Regions from separate parts of the Xanthomonas sp. NCPPB 3174 genome, predicted to be linked through region 2. Evidence: riboswitches for the same ligand, from Rfam matches in the RefSeq annotation. Region 2 holds a riboswitch; the other holds the start of a gene.
What was found. Region 2 has a riboswitch for cobalamin ahead of AC1PK7_RS20230 (ribonucleoside-diphosphate reductase subunit alpha). Riboswitches for the same ligand answer to the same signal wherever they lie in the genome.

Region 1 (7,639 bases), 380 kb from region 2:
GAGCGTGTTCGGCGTGCAGTTGAAGACCTTCGAGAAGAACGTGTCGGCCACCACCGGCTTCCTCGGCGAACTGACCGAGGCGCGCGACCTGGGCACCGTGCAGGCGCTGTGGCCGAAGGGCCTGCAGATCGCCCGCGACAACTTCGAGCGGCTGGCCACGGCCAACCAGGAAGTGTTCGGCCTGGGCCTGAAGACCTCCGAGGCCATCGGCCAGCTCGCCAAGCACCAGTTCGAGGCGGCGACCGAACAGGCCGCGCCCAAGGCCAAGCCCGCCGCGAAGTAACACCCGATTCGACGTCGCTGCGGTCCGCCGCCCGACGCACCCTCGGTCTGCATGGGTCCCTCCCCCCGTGCAACCCCCAGGCCCGGTAGATCCCTCCCTCTACCGGGCCTTTTTTTGTGGGTGGGATTTGGGATTGGGGATTCGGGATTGGTTGATCCCTTGCGCTTCGGCATCCCTGATTTCCTTTTGGGGCTGCAGCACTGGCGCTTCATTGGTTGGGGCCGTCGGGACTGAAGTCCCTCCAACACAACCCGCCCGGTGTCGATCAGCCCGGCGACATGCCCGCCCACGGCTGCAACTGCGCTGCCAACTGCTCGGCCTGCGGTTGCGGCCGGTACGGCAACCGCCCCCAGCACGGCATCGGCAGGCGCGCGCGCAGCATCGCCATGTTGTCGTCGATGCGCTCCATCGCCGGGTCGATCTCGTTGCCGATCCAGCCAATGCACTGCAGGCCGTCGGCGGCGATCGCCGCGGCGCTGAGCCGGGCGTGGTTGAGGCAGCCCAGGCGCAGGCCGACCACCAGCACCACCGGCAGCCGCAGCGCCCGCGCCAGATCGGCCTGGTCCAGCGTCGCCGACAGCGGCGCCGCCCAGCCACCCACGCCTTCCACCACCACCACGTCGGCCTGCGCGCGCAGGCGGTCGAACGCGGCCGCGATCGGCGCCAGCTCCATCTGCACGCCGGCATCGGCGGCGGCCAGTTCCGGCGCCAGCGGCAGCGGCAGCGCGTACGGATTGAGATCGTCATAGCGCGGGCGTGGCGTGCTGGCCTCCTGCAGGGCCAGTGCGTCCTCATTGCGCCAGCCCTCGGCCTCGCGCGTGCAGCCGCTGGCCACCGGCTTCATGCCCACCGCGCGCTGGCCGCGCGCGCGCAGGGCATGCAGCAGCGCAGTGCTGGCGATGGTCTTGCCGATGCCGGTATCGGTGCCGGTGACGTAGAAGGCGGGAACAGCCATGCGAACGAAACCCTGTCGGTTGGCCGGCGGGACGCGCGGCGGCGCGCAGGATAGCCGGGCCCGCCGCGCGCGTCAGCCGCCGCGGTGCCGGCGGACGCAGCGCGCTGCTAGACTCGCGCGATGTTCGCCTCGTCCTCGCTCACCGGCAGCAAGCCGGAACAGTACGCCCAGTTGCTCGACCAGGCCCGCGCCCTGGTCGCCGGGGAGCCCGACCGCATCGCCAATGCCGCCAATCTGGCGGCGCTGGTGTACCACGCGCTGCCGCGGCTGAACTGGGTGGGTTTCTACCTCTACGACGGCAAGGAACTGGTGGTCGGGCCGTTCCAGGGCCTGCCGGCCTGCGTGCGCATTCCGCTGCACAAGGGCGTGTGCGGTGCGGCCGCCAGCAGCGGCCAGACCCAGCGCATCGACGACGTGGAGGCGTTTCCCGGGCACATCGCCTGCGATGCGGCCTCGCGTTCGGAACTGGTGGTGCCGCTGCTGCGCGACGGCGCGCTGGTCGGCGTGTTCGACCTGGACAGCCCCGACCTGGCCCGGTTCGACGCCGACGATCAGCGCGGCCTGGAAGCGATCGCCCAGGTCTTCGTCGACAGCCTGCGATGAGCACCACCAAGCTGCGCAACATCGGCCCCAAGAGCGCGGCGTGGCTGCGCCAGGTCGGCGTGCGCACGCAGCAGGACCTGGAGGCGGCCGGTGCGGTCGGCGCCTTCGTCAAGGTCAAGCGCGCCGGCTTCAAGCCCAGCCTCAACCTGCTGTACTCGCTGGAAGGCGCGCTCAGCGGCTGCCACTGGCAGGAACTGTCCGAGGCGCGGCGCGCGCAGTTGCTGGGCGACCTGGAAACCGCGACGGCGGCGCTGCCGGCGCAGCGCGGCCTGCCGGTCGCCGGGCCGGTGGCGACCACCCACTTCGACCGCGACGACACGCACGGCGACGATGACGCCGACGGCGCCTACGCGCAGGACACGCACGACACGCCGGTGGGCGACCGCCACGGCGACGACGACGGCCACGGCGCCCACGCCGACTGAGCCGCGCGGGCAGCGGCGATCGCGTACAATCGCGCCGCTTCAAGGTGACCCGCCGGCTCCGGCCAGCGGGTTGAAACGGGAAGCCGGTGCGTCTTGCGACAAGGCCGGCGCTGCCCCCGCAACGGTAAGCGATCCGCGCTGACGACCTGCGCCACTGTGCCCTGGGCATGGGAAGGCGTCGCAGCCGGGAGGTCCGCCTCCCTGATCGCCAGCCCGGAGACCGGCCTTGCAGTTCACTGGTTGCGATGCGGAGGGCGTCGCGGCGTGCCGCGCCGTGTCCGGCGCCGTCCGCTTGCACCTTCCGTTCGCGGCTCCCTTGCCGTCACAGCGCGCAGCCGCGCGCCGGAGTTGCCACCCATGTCGTCCCGCCTGCTTTCGGTCGCGATCGCGTCCGCCCTGTCCCTGCCCGCGCTGGCCCACGCCGCCGATGCCGCCACCGACCTCGACCAGGTCCTGGTCACCGCCACCCGCACCCAGATTTCCGTGGAGGACAGCGTGGTGCCGGCGCAGGTCATCGACCGCGCCGAGATCGAGCGCAGCCAGGCCACGTCGCTGGCGCAGTTGCTGCAGGGCCGCGCCGGCATCGGCGTCTCCAACCAGGGCGGCCTGGGCAAGCTGACCACGCTGAACCTGCGCGGCAGCGAATCGGACCACGTGCTGGTGCTGGTGGACGGCGTGCGCATCGGCTCGGCCAGCGCCGGCCTGGCCGCGTTCCAGGACCTGCCGCTGAGCCAGATCGAGCGCATCGAGATCGTGCGCGGGCCGCGGTCGAGCCTGTACGGCTCCGACGCGATCGGCGGCGTCATCCAGATCTTCACCCGCCGCGGCGGCCAGGGCTTCCAGCAGAACCTGAGCCTGGGCGGCGGCAACCATGGCCTGCGCGAGGCCGGCGCCGGCTTCAGCAACCGCGGCGAGCGCGGCTGGCTGGCCGTGCAGGGCGGCTACCAGAAGACCGACGGCATCAATGCCTGCAACGGCTCGGCCACGCTGTTCGCCGGCTGCTTCGTCGACCAGCCCGACCGCGACGGCTACCGCAACGTCTCGCTGAGCGCGCGCGGCGGCTACGCGCTGACCGACACGCTGCGCGTCGAAGGCCAGGCGCTTAACATCGACAGCCGCAACGAGTACGACGGCGATCCGCTGTTCGCCGGCAACGAGGCCGACAACACCCAGCAGGTGTTCAGCGGCAAGCTCGACTGGACGCCCTCCGATCGCCTGCACCTGGCCGCGCAACTGGGCCGCAACGTCGACGACGCCGACAGCTACTACCGTGCGCCGGGCGCGCGCACGCGCAGCTTCGTCAGCACCTTCGACAGCCGCCGCGACACCGCCGCGCTGCAGGGCGACATCACCCTGGCCGAAGGCCACCTGCTCAGCGTCGGCAGCGACTGGCAGCGCGAGCACGTCACCAGCACCACCGCCTTCGACGTCGACAGCCGCGACAACACCGGCGTGTTCGCCGAGTACCAGGGCCGCTTCGGCGCGCAGCAGGTGCAGGCCAGCGTGCGCAGCGACGACAACGAACAGTTCGGCGAGCACACCACCGGCAGCCTCGGCTGGGGCCTGTCGCTGGCGCATGGCCTCAAGCTCACCGCCAGCGTCGGCACCGGCTTCAAGGCGCCGACCTTCAACGACCTGTACTACCCGTTCGCCGGCAATCCGGCGTTGAAGCCGGAACGCTCCAAGAGCGGCAACCTCGGCATTGCGCAGTACGCCGACAGCTGGAACTGGACCTTCAACGCCTACGAGACCCGGGTCAAGGACCTGATCTCCTACGACGCGGTCAGCTTCCTGCCGGTCAACGTGGACGAGGCACGCATCCGCGGCGCCGAACTGACCGGCTATGCGCTGCTGGCCGGCTGGGAACTGTCGGCGCAGCTGAGCCACACCGATCCGCGCAACCGCAGCGACGGCGACAACCGCGACAACTGGCTGGCGCGCCGCGCGCAGAACACCGCGCGCCTGGACGTGGACCGCGGCATCGGCCCGGTCAAGCTCGGCGTCACCGTGTTCGGCAGCGGCCACCGCTTCGACGACGCGGCCAACCGCGTGCGCCTGGCCGGCTACGGCACCGTCGACCTGCGCGCGGAATACGCCTTCACCCCGGACTGGACACTGCAGGCCAAGGCCAGCAACGTGTTCGATCGCGACTACCAGACGGTGAACTGGTACAACCAGCCGGGCCGCGAATACGCGCTGACCCTGCGTTACGCGCCAGCGGCGCGCTGAGCCGGCGCCCCGCGCTGCGCCAGCCGGCGTGGCGCGGGGCAACGGCGCGGCCACAACACGCGTCTTTTTTGTAGGAGCGGCTTCAGCCGCGATGGGCTTTCCGGGAAGCCCGTCGCGGCTGAAGCAGCTCCTACGAAAGGCGGCATGTGCGACCACACCGCATGTAGATGCGCGCATTCGCAAAGCAGGCATGCGCGACGCATCGCGCAATTGGTCGCTCGCGATAAGGGCCGCTGGCTGCCGAACGCAAACAGCCGCCCTCGTGCTCATGCATCGCGGCACCACCTGACAGTGCGATGCGCGCTACGCGCCCGGCCCCTCACCCCAACCCCTCTCCCGGGGGGAGAGGGGCGTCCTGCGTCATGCGCTGCAGGCGCGGCTTCAGCCGCGACGGGCTTTCTCGGGAACGCCCGTCGCGGCTGAAGCCGCTCCTACAAGCGCATCCCGATCGTTGCGCTAGTCCTCGGTGCTTGCCGCAGTCGTATCAACGCAGCTGCAGCAGCTCGCGCAGATCGTCCATCAGCAGCACCACGTCGGCCGTGGCCAGATCCAGGTCGCGCGGATAGCCGTAGCGCACCAGCGCCACCGGCATGCCGGCGGCGTGCCCGGCCTGCAGGTCGGTCCCCGAATCGCCGACCATCAGACAGCGCGCCGGCGGCTGCGCGAACTGCTGCGCCAGGTGCAGCAACGGCACCGGGCTGGGCTTGCGCTCGGGCAGGCTGTCGCCGCCCAGGACCGCGGAAAACAGCTCGGCCACGCCCAGATGCTGCAGCAGCGGTGGCACCATCGCCGCCGGCTTGTTGGTGCACAGCGCCAGCGTCACGCCTTCCGCGTGCAGGTGCGTCAGCGCGTCCGCCGCCCCCGGATACAGCCGCGGACTGCGCAACAGGCACTCGGCGTAGTGGCGCATGAAGGTCGGCATCACCGCATCGATCGGCGTGGTATCCCCGGCATGCCGCCAGGCGGCCTCGACCAGCTTGCGCACGCCCTCGCCGATCCAGCCGAGCACGGTCGCCTCCGGCACCCGCGGCAGGCCGAAGTCGACCAGGGTGCGGTTCAGCGCCTCGGCGATGTCGGCGCCGCTGTCGACCAGGGTGCCGTCGAGGTCGAACACCACCACTGCATACGGAAACGTCATGTCGTGCCAGGACAGGGAAGAAGTGTGCATTGTAGGTGGCGCACGGCCGGTATGCGGTCGCGACAAGGCCGATCAGCATGGCCAGACGATGAAGTCCGTGCTCCAATCCTTGCACGCACATGTGGGAGGGACTTCAGTCCCGACACGGGATGGGCAAAGGCCACGTTCCCGGTTCGCTCGCGTATCCCCTGGCGTTTAATCCACGCACGGCGAGGATGCGGCTGCCAACTTGGCATCCTCAACGACGACAACCCGCTTCAATCCACGTACGAGGCAGAACATGCTTACAGCCTCCGCGCGTGACCACCTCAACCGAACAAGCGCCCCTGCGCCTGTGCGGGTGTGGGTTCGTGAAAGCCGGACAGGCCCACGCCGACCAGGCGGTAGCGGGTGGACGCCGGCAGGTCCACGCGCGCGCGCAGCGCCAGGGCGATGTCGATCAAGGTCTGCAGCGACTCCGGCGGCTGCTCGGGAGTAAAGCTGCGGGTGAGGATGCGGAACTGCGCGGTCTTCAGCTTCAGCACCACCGTGCGCGCGATGCGCTCGGTGCGGCGGGTGGCGTTCCAGGTCTTCTCCGCCAGTTGCCGGATCGCCGGCTCCAGCGCGTCCAGCGCCAGGTCTTCGGCGAAGGTGTCCTCGGAGGAGATCGACTGCACCGGCTGGTCCGACTCCACCGGGCGTTCGTCGATGCCGCGCGCGCGTTGATACAGGCGCAGGCCGAAGCTGCCGAAGCGCGCTTCCAGTTCGGCCTCGCTGCGCGCGCGCAGGTCGCCGACGGTGGCGATGCCCAGTTCCGCCAGCTTGCCCTCCATCACCTTGCCCACGCCGGGCACTTTGTTCACCGGCAACGGGGTCAGGAAGGCTTCCACGCGATGCGGGCGGATCACGAACTGGCCATCGGGCTTGCGCCAGTCCGAGGCGATCTTGGCCAGGAACTTGTTCGGCGCGATCCCGGCCGAGGCGGTCAGTTCGGTTTCGGCGCGGATCTGCGCACGGATGGTCTGGGCGATCTCGGTGGCGGTGCGCAATTCGCCCTTTGGCTCGGTGACGTCCAGGTAGGCCTCGTCCAGCGACAGCGGCTCGATCAGGTCGGTGTGACGCTGGAAGATCTCGCGCACCTGCCGCGACACCGCCTTGTAGCGGGCGAAATCCGGCGGCACGAAGATCGCGTCCGGGCACAGCCGCTCGGCGCGCAGCGCCGGCATCGCCGAGCGCACGCCGAACACCCGCGCCTCGTAGGAGGCGGCGCACACCACCGAGCGCATGCCGCGCCAGGCCACCACCACCGGCTTGCCGCGCAGCGCGGGATCGTCACGCTGCTCCACGGACGCGTAGAACGCATCCATGTCGACGTGAATGATCTTGCGCATCGACCCCCTACCCTACGCCTGCGAACGGTGTGCGCATGATAAGCCTGGCACTGCGCACGGACTGAGAATGCGCGCCTTGATCCGGCGCAGTGTGCGCGCCGTCGCCGCTGCCGACACTACGCGTGCGTACGGATAAAACGTTTGATTGAACGCGCAAGGCTCATGCACTCTTGCGCGCCTCGACTGTCTGGCCTGGGAATGTTCCGTTCATGAGTCGTCTGTCTTCCTATTCGCGCGAGCAATTGCTCGCCAGCGCACGCGGCGAGTTGTTCGGCGCCAACGCCGGGCGCCTGCCCAACGATCCGATGCTGATGTTCGACCGCATCGTCGCCATCGACGAGACCGGCGGCGCGCACGGCAAGGGCGTGATCCGCGCCGAGCTGGATATCCGCCCGGACCTGTGGTTCTTCGGCTGCCATTTCATCGGCGATCCGGTGATGCCCGGCTGCCTGGGCCTGGATGCGATGTGGCAGCTGACCGGCTTCTTCCTGACCTGGCTGGGCGCGCCCGGCCGCGGGCGTGCGCTGGGCGTGGGCGAAGTGAAGTTCACCGGGCAGGTGCTGCCGAGCGCCAAGCAGGTGGTGTACGAGATCGACATCAGCCGGGTGATCAACCGCAAGCTGGTCATGGCGGTGG
Region 2 (7,639 bases):
GTGGCCAGGACGACAGCCTGTGGTCGCGCTTCGATCCCGAGCAACTGGCCACCGAGGATGCCTGGCGTGCCGACCCGGCCCTGGTCTGGGGCTGGTACCGCTGGCGCACGGCGATCGTGGCGCAGGCCCAGCCGCACGCCGGACACCTGGCGCTGGCGCGCCTGGCCGAGGTCCGCCACACCACCCTGGTGACCCAGAACGTGGACGACCTGCACCAGCGCGCCGGCAGCGAGGTCGCCGCGCACGTGCACGGCCGCCTGTCGGCGCTGCGCTGCAGCGACTGCGGCCAGCCCTGGCGCGGCTTGCTGCCGCCGATCGACGTGCACACCCCCAGCCAGCGCCTGGCGCCGCCGGTGTGCGCGGCCTGCGGCGGCACGGTGCGCCCGGGCGTGGTGTGGTTCGGCGAAGCGTTGCCGGCGGCGGAGTGGGCGCGCGCGCAGACTGCGGCCGACACCGCCGACCTGGTGCTGGTGATCGGCAGTTCCGGCCTGGTCTATCCGGCCGCCAGCCTGCCGCTGCAGGCCAAGGAGCGCGGCGCCTGCGTGGTCGAGATCAATCCCGAACCCAGTGCTTTGTCGGCCCGTGCGGATCTGCACTGGCGCGACAGCGCCGCGGTGGCGCTGCCGTTGCTGCTGCAGCAGTGCATGGTGGCCTGAGCGCGTTGCCGGCCGCGGGAGCCGCGCGCGGCGCTCAGCGCAGTGTGTGCAGGAACGCGTCCACCGCCGCGGTGTAGGCCGAGGGCAGGCCCAGGTCGCGGTTGATCTCCGCGTGGCTGGCATCCTGCGGCAGCACCTCGACGCGGATGCCGCGGGCGTTGGCCTTGGCGGCCAGGTGGCTTGCCTGCGCGCAGGCATCGGCACGGCGGCTGGAGCACACCGCCAGCAGCGGCGGCGCGCTGGCGCCCATGACGTGGTACGGCGAGGCGGCGATCCAGTCGCTGCGCACGCTGCCGAAGGCGCGGTCGTACAGCGGCAGATGCCGTTGCTGCATCACCTGCTCCACGTCCATCGCCGCACTGTCCAGCGCTACCGTGCCCAGCGGTCGGCGCGCCCCGGCCTGCGCCAGCAGGTCCGGCGACAGGTCGAGCAGGCTCACCAGGTGCGCGCCGGCCGAGTGGCCCATCAGCACCAGCCGCGCCGGATCGGCGCCCCACTGCGGCGCCAGCTGCTGGATCCGCGCGACCGCGCGCGCCACGTCCTGCGCCTGCTGCAGCGGCGTCGCCTGCGGCAGCAGGCGGTAGTTCAGCGACACCAGCACATGGCCCTGCGGCAGCCAGTGCGCGACCTTGTTGGCGGCCACGCCGGGGTTGTCCTTGTCGCCATCGGCCCAGCCGCCGCCGTGCACCATCACCAGCAGCGGCGCCTGGCGCGCGCCGGCCGGCAGGTACACGTCCATGCGCTGCGCCGGATCCGGGCCGTAGGCGACATCGCGCAGCACTTGCGCGCCGGCGGGCAGTGGCGCACGCGCGGTGTCGGCGCGATCGCCCTGCAGACGCTGCAGCAGGCGTGCGCGCAGGCGCCCGTCCTGGGCGTGGGCAGGCGTGATGGTCAGCGCCGGCAACAGCAGCGCCAGGGCGAGCAGGCAATGGGTGGGCGACGGGCGGGACAGGCGCATGACGGATCACTCCTTGAAGGACGGCGAGGGAGGGCGTGGCGCGGCCGGCCGGTGTAGGCGCCGACATGCGCCGGTTCAGGCCGGGCGCAGGTGCAGGGTGGCGCACAAGCCGTGTGGGGCGATGGGCTGCAGCAGCAACGCGCCGCGATGCTGGCGGGCGATGCGCTCGACGATCGCCAGGCCCAGTCCGCTGCCGCCATGGCCGCCGTGCACGAACGGCTGCAGCGCGCGCGCCGCCAGCGCCGGGTCCAGGCCGGGGCCGTGGTCGCGCACCTCGATGCGCCAGCCATCGCCGCCGTCGCTGTGCAGGCGCAGCTGGAACGGCGCGGCGCCGTGCCGTTCGGCGTTGCCGATGAGGTTGCCGAGCGCGCGCTGCAGCGCCAGCGGCCGCCCGTGCAGCGGTGCTTGCGCGGGCAGGACGGCCTCCCAGCCAGGTTGCGCCGCGCCCAGCGCCTGCCGGCAGAGGTCGGCCAGGTCCAGGGCCACGGCGGGTTCGTCGCGGCCGTCGCGGGCGTAGGCGATGAACTGCGCCAGGATCGCGTCGATCTCGCCGATGTCGCGCTCCATGCCCTCGCGCAGTTCCGGCTCCACCTGCGGCAGCAGCGCCAGCGCGTACTGCAGCCGGGTCAGCGGGGTGCGCAGGTCGTGGGAGATGCCGGCCAGCAGCAGCGCACGCTCGGCCGCGGCCTGGCGCACGTCGGCGCTGGCCGCGGTGAGCGCCTGCGCCAGCGCGGCGACTTCGCGCGGGCCGCCGGTGGCGATCGGTCCGGCGTCTTCGCCGCGCACCAGGTGCGGCGCGGCCTGCGCCAGTTGCCGCAGCGGCCGCACCAGCCGCCGCGCGACCAGCGCAGCGGCAAGCCAGACCAGCAGCGCGCAGCCGGCCAGCATCGCCACCGAAAATCGCCGCAGGCCGTGTCCGCGCGGCTGGCTGGAGAACGCGATCCACAGCGGCGTGGGCGTGGCCAACTGCAGCCACAGGGTGCCGTCGGCGTCGCGCCGCAACGCGCGCCCGGGGCCGAGCTGGTCGGCCGCGCGGCGCTGCACGGCGTCGACCAGCGGGCCGGCGGCATTGGCCGTGGGCGGCGCGCTGCGCAGTTGCAGCCCGGCCTCGCGCAACGCCGGCGCCAGCGCCGCGGCGGCCGGCGAGCGCTGCAGCGCCTCGGCGACATTGGCGAAGCCGTGCAGCACGCGCAGTTGCTGCTGCGCTGCCGGGCGCAACGCCAGTTCGCGGCCGAGCAGCAGCGCCAGCAGGCCGGCGCCGGCCAGCACCAGCGCGATCACCAGCGCCAGTTGCCCGAACAGGCTGCGCGGCCAGCCGCTGGCGCGGAAGGCAGGCGCGCTCATGCCTGCGGCTCCGGCGGTACGTACACATAGCCCACGCCCCACACCGTCTGGATCAGCCGCGGCGTGCGCACGTCGTCTTCCAGCAGCTTGCGCAGCCGCGCCACGATCACGTCGATGCTGCGGCCCAGCGGTTCGTATTCGCGGCCGTGCGCCAGGCTGGACAGGCGGTCGCGGCTCAGCGGCTGCTGCGGGTGCCGCAGCAGCACCGACAGCACCGCGAACTCGGCGGTGGTGAGCTTCAGCGGTTCGCCGTCGCGCCGCAGTTCGCGCCGTCCCAGGTGCAGGCGGAAGCGGCCGAAGCCGATCTCGCCGCCGTCCGGCTGCGGCGCGCCGGCGCCGCCCGGGCGGGTACGGCGCAGCACCGCGCGGATCCGCGCCAGCAGCTCGCGCGGGTTGACCGGCTTGGGCAGGTAGTCGTCGGCGCCGATCTCCAGGCCGACGATGCGGTCGATCTCGTCGCCCTTGGCGGTCAGCATCACGATCGGGGTGTGGTCGCCCTGGCCGCGCAAGCGTCGGCAGATCTCCAGGCCGTTCTCGCCGGGCAGCATCAGGTCCAGCACCACCAGGTCGTAGTGGCCGCGCGCCAGCGCCTGCTGCAGTTGCACGCCGTCGGCCACCGCCTTGACCGCGAAGCCCTGGCTTTCCAGGTAGCGGCACAGCAGGGCGCGCAGGCGGTCGTCGTCGTCGACCAGCAGCAGGCGGGGAGCGGGCGCGGCATCGTGCATGGACGCCACTATCGGCTGCGCCGCGGCCTGGCGGCAACGGCGATGGCGGCGTATCTGTAAGCGGATGTTTCCGCCGTGGCCTGCGGCAACATCCGCTGGCCGATCCGGCGCCCCGCGCGCCGGCGCCGTGACTACGGTGATGCCTGGCAGCACGCCGCTGCCGTCACCGGAGAACACCATGTCGCTGTCCCGTCGCATCACTCCCTTGCTGCTGGCGCTGGCCGCCAGCGTTCTGGTCGCGCCCAGTGCACCGGCACGCGAGCACACCCGCACGCGCACCGCCGGCGGCGCCGATGGCGCCCGCCACGCGGCCGTGCAGGCCAGCGCCAGCGGCGCCCACGGCAGCGTGCAGCGCGCCCGCCAATGGCAGGCCGACGGCCAGGGCAACGCCAGCGCCAGCAGCGCCGCCACCCGCACGACGGCCGCCGGCGGCAGCGCCACGCGCCAGGGCAGTGCCGACCGCAACGCCGACGGCAGCGCCAGCCGCCAGGGCAGCGCCAGCGTGCAAGGCGCCGACGGCGCCACTGCCAGCAGCAGCGGCAGCCTGGCTCGCGCCGCCGACGGCACCCTCAGCGGCAGCCGCCAGAGCAGCGTCGCGGGCACACAGGGCAGCTACCAGGGCAGCACCAGCGTGCAGGACGGCAGCGTCGTCCACACCGGCACCTGCACCGACGCCAGCGGCGCGGTGGTGCCGTGCCGGCCCTAGGCGAGGCGGCGGTGTCGGGGGCCGTCCGGGAGCGCCAACGCCCCTGGCCGCGGCCGGCTTCACGGCCCCGTCACGGCCGTGAACGGCCGTCGCGGCGGGACCGCAATCGACTGCCGGCGGCAAACCGTTGCCAGGCTTAGGTTTTCGTAATTCCACCCATATTTAGCGTTGACGTCGCCGACCGACCCCACTATCTTGGGGTGGTCGGTTCCGGCGGCCACAAGCCGCGGGATCAAAAGGGAAGCCGGTGCGGCGTGCCAACGCCAACTCCGGCGCTGCCCCGCAGCGGTAATTGGGAACGAACCCGTCATCCGCACTGAGGCGCCCGCCTTGGGAAGCGACGGGCTAGGAACCGGCCACGGCCGTTGCCCATCAGCCCGAAGACCTGCCGACAGCCGCGCGAAGCACACCGCGCGGCGCCGACCGCGCGCTCTCCGGGGGGAGAGGGTCGGTGCAGCGATGACCGCCCGCAGGCCCGGTGCCTGCGCCGTTTGCAGTCTTCGCGACACCGCCCGCCCACCTGCGAACCCGGTCGGACCGCTGCCTGCGAGGGTCGGGCGGCCGCGTGCACCACGCTTGGAGACCTTCATGAGCCAGACCCACAGCCTGCCGGCCACCGCGTCCGTCGACGCCGCCGTCGACCCCACGACCGCTGCCGCCACTGCCCAGCCGGAGCCGACGGCCAGCAGCGAGCCGAGCAACGACCAGCGCGCCGTGACCTGGATCGTCAAGGACGGCGGCAACCGCCGCATGGCCTTCGACCGCTCGCGCCTGCAGCGCACCCTGGACCGGATCCACGCCGAGTTCCCGCAGCTGGACGTGAGCGACTACGAGCGCAAGGCCTTCGCCTTCATCGAGAAGAAGGAAAGCCTGTCGGCCGACGACATGGTCGACTACCTGATCCGCGAGGCCGAGTCGCGTGTGGACATCGCCACGCCGGAGTGGGAGTACTTCGCCGCGCGCCTGTACCTGGACCGCCTGTACAAGCGCGCCAGCAAGAACCGTTTCTACGATGCCGGCGAGAAGTACGGCTCCTACGTCGGCCTGCAGGAAAGCCTGGCCGACCGCGGCGTGTACTCGATCGACATCCTCAAGAACTACTCCAAGGACGAACTGGCCGAAGCCGGCCGCATGATCGATCCGGAGCGCGACAAGCTGTTCGCCTACAACGGCCTGTACCTGCTGGCCACGCGTTACCTGGCCACCGACAACTCGCGCAAGGTCTACGAACTGCCGCAGGAGCGCTGGCTGACCATCGCCCTGTACCTGATGCAGGACGAGAAGCCGCGCGAGCGCCGCATGCAGTTGGTCGGCGAGGCCTACTGGGCGCTGTCCAACCTGTACATGACCGTGGCCACGCCGACCCTGGCCAACGCCGGCAAGATCGGCGGGCAGCTGTCGAGCTGCTTCATCGACACCGTCGACGACAGCCTGCAGGGCATCTACGACTCCAACACCGACGTGGCGCGCGTGTCCAAGCACGGCGGCGGCGTCGGCGCCTACCTGGGCTATGTGCGTTCGTCCGGCTCGGCGATCCGCGGCGTGAAGAACTCCAGCGGCGGCGTGGTGCCGTGGATCAAGCAGCTCAACAACACCGCCGTGTCGGTGGACCAGCTCGGCCAGCGCAAGGGCGCCATCGCCGTGTACCTGGACATCTGGCACCGCGACATCGAGGCGTTCCTGGACCTGCGCCTGAACAACGGCGACCAGCGCCTGCGCGCGCACGACGTGTTCACCGCGGTGTGCGTGCCGGACATCTTCATGGAAGCGGTGGAGCGCCGCGGCGAGTGGTACCTGTTCGACCCGCACGAGGTGAAGGAGGTCAAGGGCTGGTACCTGCAGGACTTCTTCGACGAGAAGCGCGGCGAAGGCAGCTTCCGCGCCCGCTACGAGGAAGTGGTGGCCGACGAGCGCATCGGCCGCAAGGTGGTCAAGGCCATCGACATGTTCAAGCGGATCATGGTCAGCCAGCTGGAGACCGGCAACCCGTTCATGTTCTATCGCGACGAAGTCAATCGCATGAACCCGAACAAGCACCAGGGCATGGTGTATTCCAGCAACCTGTGCACCGAGATCCTGCAGAACATGAGCCCGACGCGGGTCATCCAGGAGATGATCAGCGGCGACCAGATCGTCACCACCAAGCAGGCCGGCGACTTCGTCGTGTGCAACCTGTCCTCGGTGAACCTGGGCCGTGCGGTCACCGCGCAGCCGGACCTGCTGTCGCCGGACATCCTGGAGCGGCTGATCCGCGTCCAGGTGCGCATGCTCGACAACGTCATCGACCTCAACGAGCTGCCGGTGCCGCAGGCCACCATCACCAACCAGAAGTACCGCGCGATCGGCCTGGGCACCTTCGGCTGGCACCACCTGCTGGCGCAGAAGGGCATCGACTGGAATTCGCCGGAGGCCGAGGCGTACAGCGATTCGCTGTACGAGCGCATCAACTACCTGACCATCCAGGCGAGCCTGGCGCTGGCCAAGGAGAAGGGCGCGTACAAGGTGTTCAAGGGCAGCGACTGGCAGAACGGCGAGTACTTCACCAAGCGCGGCTACGACAGCGCCGAGTGGCAGGAACTGGCCGCGCAGGTGAGCGTGCACGGCGTGCGCAACGCCTGGATGGTGGCGGTGGCACCGAACATGAGCACCGCGCAGATCGCCGGCTCCACCGCGTCGATCGACCCGATCTACAGCGCGTTCTACTACGAAGAGAAGAAGGACTTCCGCCGTCCGGTGGTGGCGCCGGGGCTGACCGTGGACACCTATCCGTACTACGAGAAGGGCGCCTACAAGGTCGACCAGTTCGCCAGCGTGCGCCAGAACGCGCGCCGCCAGCGCCACGTCGACCAGTCGATCAGCTTCAACTTCTACGTGCCCAGCGGCATCCGCGCCAGCACCCTGCTGGACCTGCACATGACCGCATGGAAGGAAGGCCTGAAGACCACCTACTACGTGCGTTCCAACGACATCGACATCAGCGAGTGCGAGTGGTGCTCGAGCTGATCGCCGGCGTCTGACGCCCACGCCGCGCGGCAGGCTCGACCTGCCGCGCGCGTCCCGCATTCCCGCGCCGCCCGCCGGCGCCGTTCACCCGACTACCGAAGCACATCCATGGCCATCGCGCTCGACCGCATCAAGATCCTCGAACCGCTGCACCCCAACCGCTCCACCGGCATCATCAACGGCACCACCAGCGGCATCCTCAACTGGAACGACATCCCGTACCCGTCCTTCTACCGGGCGTACAAGG

Region 1: another riboswitch for cobalamin. It lies ahead of btuB (TonB-dependent vitamin B12 receptor); the one in region 2 lies ahead of AC1PK7_RS20230 (ribonucleoside-diphosphate reductase subunit alpha).

Annotation. Positions count from the first base shown of each region.
Region 1 covers NZ_CM161517.1:4,306,598-4,314,236, forward strand. Annotated here, with positions in the region: gene AC1PK7_RS18500 (phasin family protein) at 1-283, shown strand, start outside; gene bioD (dethiobiotin synthase) at 549-1,238, opposite strand; gene AC1PK7_RS18510 (GAF domain-containing protein) at 1,359-1,841, shown strand; gene AC1PK7_RS18515 (TfoX/Sxy family protein) at 1,838-2,266, shown strand; cobalamin riboswitch at 2,292-2,509, shown strand; gene btuB (TonB-dependent vitamin B12 receptor) at 2,624-4,495, shown strand; gene gph (phosphoglycolate phosphatase) at 4,980-5,633, opposite strand; gene dinB (DNA polymerase IV) at 5,942-7,003, opposite strand; gene fabA (3-hydroxyacyl-[acyl-carrier-protein] dehydratase FabA) at 7,213-7,639, shown strand, end outside.
Region 2 covers NZ_CM161517.1:4,685,084-4,692,722, reverse strand. Annotated here, with positions in the region: gene AC1PK7_RS20255 (SIR2 family NAD-dependent protein deacylase) at 1-656, shown strand, start outside; gene AC1PK7_RS20250 (alpha/beta hydrolase) at 691-1,614, opposite strand; gene AC1PK7_RS20245 (ATP-binding protein) at 1,690-2,958, opposite strand; gene ompR (osmolarity response regulator transcription factor OmpR) at 2,955-3,683, opposite strand; gene AC1PK7_RS20235 (hypothetical protein) at 3,862-4,389, shown strand; cobalamin riboswitch at 4,578-4,796, shown strand; gene AC1PK7_RS20230 (ribonucleoside-diphosphate reductase subunit alpha) at 4,978-7,392, shown strand; gene AC1PK7_RS20225 (ribonucleotide-diphosphate reductase subunit beta) at 7,501-7,639, shown strand, end outside.